DNA from 3 places in the Microbulbifer sp. CnH-101-G genome. Region 3 is predicted to be linked to each of the others. Evidence: predicted binding sites of a transcription regulator. Region 3 holds the regulator's gene; each other region holds the start of a gene.
The links. Region 3 encodes PhoB, which activates phosphate uptake and scavenging genes when phosphate is short. Its sites were predicted from a motif close to TGTCATAAANNTGTAACA; they were not measured.
Positions count from the first base shown of each region.

Region 1: the regulator PhoB is predicted to act here: its motif matches at 1,034-1,051, upstream of ACJJID_RS07970 (porin).
Region 2: the regulator PhoB is predicted to act here: its motif matches at 1,822-1,839, upstream of ACJJID_RS02835 (substrate-binding domain-containing protein).

Region 1 is NZ_CP174292.1:1,798,811-1,801,082, forward strand. It holds gene ACJJID_RS07965 (DNA internalization-related competence protein ComEC/Rec2) at 1-864, opposite strand, end outside; gene ACJJID_RS07970 (porin) at 1,177-2,154, shown strand.
Region 2 is NZ_CP174292.1:604,191-606,462, forward strand. It holds gene ald (alanine dehydrogenase) at 1-70, shown strand, start outside; gene ACJJID_RS02835 (substrate-binding domain-containing protein) at 430-1,539, opposite strand; gene ACJJID_RS02840 (16S rRNA (uracil(1498)-N(3))-methyltransferase) at 2,087-2,272, opposite strand, start outside.
Region 3 is NZ_CP174292.1:3,871,017-3,873,288, forward strand. It holds gene ubiA (4-hydroxybenzoate octaprenyltransferase) at 1-507, shown strand, start outside; gene phoB (phosphate regulon transcriptional regulator PhoB) at 617-1,321, shown strand; gene phoR (phosphate regulon sensor histidine kinase PhoR) at 1,456-2,272, shown strand, end outside.

The sequences.
Region 1 (2,272 bases), 2.1 Mb from region 3:
CCCCAGCAGAAGTAAAAATCCAGCCACCATGCCCACATGCAGTCCCGATATGGCCAAAAGGTGTGCGGTTCCTGTCTCCTTTAAGAGGTCCTTATCGGCATGGGAAAGACCACTGCGGTCTCCCAATAACAGCGCTGTGACCAAGGCACTCTGATTTATCGGTAGCTTTAGAATCTTCTCCCTCAAAGTGTCTCGCAAAGCAGATAGCCCTGCAGTCTGCCCCAACCACTGCGGATCACCATTTTGAGTACGCACATAGCCCGTTGCATAGACGCCACGCCGTAAAAGCCAGCCCTCATAATCGAAGGTATGGGGATTCACACTGCCGCGCGGGCGCTTTAATCGCACCGATAACACCCAGCGACTATTACCGCGCAAGCGCGCTTGCGCCTCTTCATCTGCTCGATACCAGGTGAGATAGAGGAGATTGCCTGAATCAATACGCCCTGCCCCTACCCCAGCCTCCAAGACCCTCGCCTGGAAGCGTATATCCCTAGTGCCGCCACCCTGTGATGCATGGTTATTTCTCACTTCGGGCAGGGATACAACCTCGACTCTTAGGCGTTGGTCAATGCCATGTGCTATTTCGGGTAAACGCTGTTCAAGCGCAGTTTTATTGCTCGATAGCGCCCAAAGAGCCCCGAGTAATGAGATGACAAGTAATAGAGAGAGGGAGCGTCTTTGAGGAGTGGAAAGCAACAGTAGTAAAACAACCAGGTATACCCAGAGTACCGCCCCTATTTCTGGCAAAACAGGCAGCATGCCAATAACTGCGATCGACAGAGAGAACACCCAAAGGACTAGAGTGAGGCTCCATGGCCACAGAGTAGATTTGTGCCCCAGTCTCCCACCAAATCTGTGCATTTTTTGCTCAATTTCTGTGGCGCCCATCCCTGTAAAAAGCCCTGTAATAACAACGCATTCAGTTATTCAATTCGCCACACAAAACAGGCACCCTAGAACCAAAAAACACCTGTAATCGGCGTGCCATGCCGCATTGTGACTGCCTTAACTGTTATTCATGGCACCTGTTGGTCATATTTTTTTAAGAAAAATGCCATGTTTAACATGTTTGTAATATTCAGGTCGCAGAATCCGCACCAAATCGAGGGGCAACCAAAAGACTGAACGGAAGGCTTCCCCTCAACCCACAACCATAAACTGTGCGAGACGACTATGAATAAGACCGCTCTCTCTCTGGCCATTGTTGCCATGATCCCTACTCTGGCCAGCGCCCAAGAAGAAGGCGATGTCCTCGACTTTTACGGCAAAGCCAATGCTACCTTTCAGTCTGCTGACGAAGGTGATGGCTCTGTAACCGACGTTCAAAGCAACGCTTCCCGCCTGGGTGTTAAGGGCGAGATCGCCCTGACCGACGGCATCAAGGGTATCTACCGTATGGAATACGAAGTAGATATGGACGGCGACGCTGACGATACTTTCTCCCAGCGCAACATCTACGCAGGCCTGGAAGGCGGCTTCGGTCAGGTAATCGCGGGTAAGTTCGATACCCCGCTGAAGGTAGCTCAGAAGAAAGTTGACCTGTTCAACGACCTGGAAGGCGATATCAAAAGCCTGATCACCAGCAGCGACAACCGCGAAGAAGACGCTCTGCAGTACACTACTCCGTCTTTCGCTGGCTTCAAAGCTTCTGCTGCTTACATTAGCAACAAAGATGAAGTCATTGGTTACGAGATCGTTGGCCAAGATGACGATGGTAACGACATCTTAGGTAAAGAAATCAAGCGCAACAACGGCATCTCTACTTCTATTGCTTACGATAACAATGGCGTTTACATGGCCTACGCTTTCGACCAAGACGTTGAAGGCCAGGACGTTGACGTTCAGCGCTTTGTAGCTCAATACAACATCGGCCCAGTACAAGTTGGTGCCCTGTTCGAAGACCAGGAAAACGCTGACGGCGAAAACGCCGATGGCTGGATGGGCTCTGTAGCGTACAAAATCGAGCAGTGGACTCTGAAAGCTCAGTACGGTCAGTCTGACATTAAGAAAGAAGACGGCGAAACTTACAGCCTGGGTGTTGACTACAAGTTCAACAGCGCAGCAAAAGTATTTGGCTTTTACACCGACGAAACTGCTGATGGCGATTACGACCGTAGCTATGCCGGTATCGGTGCTGAATACAAGTTCTAAGAGCACTTGTAACGGCGGTCATCCAAATTGGGAAGAGCTGTTTGACCGTCGTATGATTTGAGAGCTTGAATTAGGCGGCCTATGGCCGCCTTTTTTATTGGAAGCTCTAAAGCCACAT
Region 2 (2,272 bases), 1.3 Mb from region 3:
GGGTTATGAGTTTGTTGATCCCAAGCTGGCTTTGCAAAAAGTTGCCGAGGCTGAAGGCGCTGTAGCTTAATAATTTGCGGCTGCTATGCAGCTGCTTTTTGAACAAGAAAGCGGTAACGCGCTTGTTTTGAAGGGAATTTTCCCCGGAGCGCTCTTTGGCGTTCCTCTCTGTGAGACCTGGTGACCTCTGTCACCATTGTAGCCGCGTTTGTACGCGGCTTTTTTATGGCTGCTGTATTGCTGTCCTTAATCGGGGCCCTTGCTGATGCAAGATAAGTAGCCCACTTCCCAGCCGTATTTCTCCCCTCAATCAATACCATTATTGGTTACGAAATAAAAAAAGGGGAGGTCTCTCTAGCCTCCCCATGGTTGTTTATGCGCCCAGTTTCTATCGTCTCTTCTTCCCTGAGCCTGGCCGGGCTTTAAGGGTTAGAATAGCCAGACTTCAACTCGGCGGTTCTTGATTTTGGCTCTGGAATTATTAGAGGCAATAGGGAGGTAGGCTCCAAAGCCCTGAACGGGAGCGGTATTGATTTTGTAATCGCGCAGAGCTGAGCGGACGGTCACTGCGCGAAGTTTGGATAGGATAACCGAACGCTCTGGGCTGACTTTTTCATCGCCAAACCCGATAAGTAATAGTTCTCGTCCCTGGTTTTGCGGTTTTTCCATAAACTTTGCCAGTCTCTCAATATCCTGCTGAGCCTTGTTGTCCAGTGAGGCGCTGCCCTCTGAAAATCGGAAATTAATACTGAGGCGCTCAGCATTTCGAGTCAGTTCCAAATATTCACTTGGTCCTTCCCGAGACTCCTCTGGTTTAAAGCCGATGGGAGTTTGCGCGACGAACCCGGAGGATTTCACCTGCTCTTGCCCCGACTCACTCTGTACAAAACGTAGAAATTCTTCTGCTGTTGAGTTGGAGGAATAAACTGGAGTGTATAAGAAAAGGCGGCGCGACAGGGGGTAGTCTTCCGTAGCAATGGTCAGGTGCTCAGGAGCTTGCGGGAGTGTATTTTGGTCAGAAACGGCAACAGCTTTTGTCTGACGAATGGATGCTAGCCCAACAAAACCGATTCCGCGTGGGTCTGAGGTAACAAGGTCGGAAAGTTGATCGTTGGACTCGTAGCGCCTGGCCCTACTGGAGAGAGAGTAACGCTTGCCTAGTACTAAACTTTTAAAAGTATCCCAGGTCCCGGACTGGTCATCTCGCGCATAAATATTAATGCGGCCCTTGCCTTTGCCGAGTTCTGACCAGTCTTTTATTTGGCCGGAAAAAATAGCACTGATTTCCTGTAAGGTCAGTTGGTTAATAGGGTTGCGCGGATGCACGATAATCGCCAGTCCATCAATAGCAATGACATGTTCAGCCTTGCGGCTGCGCATATCACCCATTTGGCTTAGGGCGTTGAACTCGCTGTCTTTGATAGGGCGCGAAGCCATGGCGATATCTGCTTGAGCCAGTTTGAGTCCCTTAAAACCAGTGCTGGAACCGTGTGCAGCTATATCGACAAATACAGTGTTATTGCCAACTTTTGCCTGCATTCGCACTTCGTTGGGAGTTCCGAGTGGCTTGATACTGATATCAGTGGCTCCCTTCGCAGTGAAATAGTCGTGAACCAAGCTGGGCGCCAGCTGAGCACCAATGGTATTAGAGCCGTGTAGGCTGAATAATTTTCCGTTGCTGTCTGAAGAAAAAGTCGAGACTGCGCTTGAGGCAATAGGACTTAGAAGACAAATAAGAAGGAATGTTATTGAGCGGCATAATCGCTGAAAAAATAGGTACATGTGACCTGGACCCTAGGGAAGTAAAACGAGGCCGCAAAATATGTCTTATTTATGACAAAATGATGAAATCTTGATGAATAAAGCGTGCAAAAGTCTCAAACTTAAGTTCAGTGCAGGTCATGGCGCTGGAGCAATAAACTGGAGCAATAAAGAGGTCATATTGCCGAGGCTTTTTGAATGCAAAAGGTTTGCGACATTAACGGTTTGTGAAAAATTAGAAAAATGCGGGTCACAAGCACCATCAAGCGTTATGAAGCTGGCTTGTGACTACTCCGCGAGATTTTTCCTTTGGGGTTGTTTATTACTAACTGGAGGGAAAAAGTCGGCTTACCAGAACTGGCAGAGCCGTCTCTACCCGGAGAATCCGTGGGCCCAAGTGTACAGAATGGAATCCGGCTTCTTTGAGTTTTTCAACTTCGTAGGCAATAAATCCCCCTTCGGGACCAATGGCTAAGGTGCAGTTTTCACTGAGATCCACCGGACAGGTCGT
Region 3 (2,272 bases):
TTGCCAGCACTGGCATTGGCCTTCTGCTACCCCTTCGCTAAGCGCCATACTCACCTGCCACAAGTGGTACTGGGTGCGGCATTCAGTATGGGCATCCCCATGGCTTTTGCCGCAGTGACTGGCGAAGTCCCGCCACAGGCTTGGCTTCTTTATACTGCCAACCTGTTGTGGACTCTCTGCTACGACACCTTCTATGCCATGGTGGATCGGGATGACGACCTGAAAATCGGGGTCAAGTCCACGGCAATTCTGTTCGGGGATATGGACAGAGCCATAACTGCAGCCCTGCAGTTTTTGGTGTTACTGGCACTACTGTTGATGGGCCAGCGCTTTGCTCTCGGAGCCATTTACTATGTGGCTATGGCTATCGTGGCGGCGCTCTTTTCCTACCAGCAGTGGCTGATCCGCGACCGAGACAGAAACGCCTGCTTCAAAGCATTTCTCCATAACAACTGGGTAGGATTGGCGATATTTGCCGGAATATTCCTGCATTACCTCTTCAATTGATCCAGGCCTGGGAGTTGAGGCACAACCGTCATATATTTGTCATATAAATCCCGTTTAATCCCCGGTCATAACCGGGAACTTCTGACAACAGAACGGGTATGGCAGCCAAATGCACAGTAAAACAATCCTGATTGTCGACGACGAAGCAGCAGTCCGCGATATGCTGCGGGTGGCGTTGGAAATGGCAGACTACCGCTGCCTGGAGGCGGAGAACGCCCAGGAGGCCCACGCCCTGGTCATCGACGAAAAGCCAGACCTCATTCTCCTCGATTGGATGCTGCCCGATGTGTCCGGTGTGGAGCTGGCCCGCCGCCTCAAGCGCGATGAGCTGACCACTGCGGTGCCCATTATCATGCTCACCGCCAAGGGTGAAGAAGATAATAAAATCAAAGGGTTAGAGACGGGCGCCGACGACTATATCACCAAGCCATTCTCCCCCCGTGAACTGGTGGCGCGCCTCAAGGCAGTGCTGCGCCGCGCCGGCCCAGCCACCCCCGAAGACCCCCTCAGCGCCGGAGATTTGGTTCTGGACCCTATCAGCCACAGGGTCAACATCAAGGGACAGCCGGTGGATATGGGCCCGACCGAATTTCGCCTGCTGACCTTCTTCCTCTCTCACCAGGAGCGCGCCTACACCCGCACCCAACTGCTGGATCATGTCTGGGGCGGTAATGTGTATGTGGAGGAGCGCACGGTCGACGTACATATCCGCCGCCTGCGCAAGGCACTGGCACTGGATGGTCACGACCGCTATATCCAGACAGTGCGCGGCACCGGCTATCGATTTTCTGTGCAAACTGTCGAAAAAGTGTGACAATCCTTCTGGATCGGCACTGACTCCCGCGGTAACCCTTGGTCACTCCTGTAGAGGATCGGGTTTCTAAGATGTACTGAGTGCGGGGGTGGACACCAGCCCTCCCGACGACCGCCAGGTAACACGGCAAGGCTATGTTAGATCGCAGTATTGGCGAATTTTCGCGCTTTTTAATTATTGCACTGGGCTGCTTAACCCTAGGGTTCACCACCTCCGAGTGGTCCCTGACCCTGATTTTGGGGCTGGCAGCCTACCTGCTCTCGGTGCTGTGGCAACAGCACCGCTTCAATCGATGGCTGGCCAATGGCCGCCGCGGCCCTGCGCCTACCGCTTTTGGTATCTGGGGCGAAATCTACGACGACTTCTACCGCATGCAGCGCCGCCACCGCCGCGAAAAACAAAAGCTGCATGCCATGTTGCGCCGTGTTCAGGACAGTACTAGTGCCCTGCGCGAAGGTATTGTGGCATTGGAAAATGGCGACCACCTGGCCTGGTGGAACCCCGCCGCCGGCGAGCTACTCGGCCTACAGTCCAGTGATCAGGGGCAGTCCCTGGTGAACTTCGTGCGCGATCCCGGATTTGTCAGCTATATGCACAGCGAGGACAACAGTCCCCGCGGACCACTGACCCTGCAGGCGCCGGGTAATGAAGCTCTTCACCTACAGCTGGAAGTCACCCGCTACGGTAAGGATGAAGCCCTGGTGATCGTTCGCGATATCACTCGCCTGCACAATCTCGAGCAGATGCGCCGGGATTTTGTCGCTAATGTCTCCCATGAACTGCGCACTCCACTCACCGTAATCGCCGGCTACCTGGAAACCCTACAGAGCAGCGATATGGCCCCCCCCGCCTGGCGACGTCCCCTGGTTCAGATGGAGGAACAAGCCGCGCGCATGACCACGTTGGTCAACGATCTGCTTCTCCTGGCACGCCTGGAGACTTCCGAGCGAA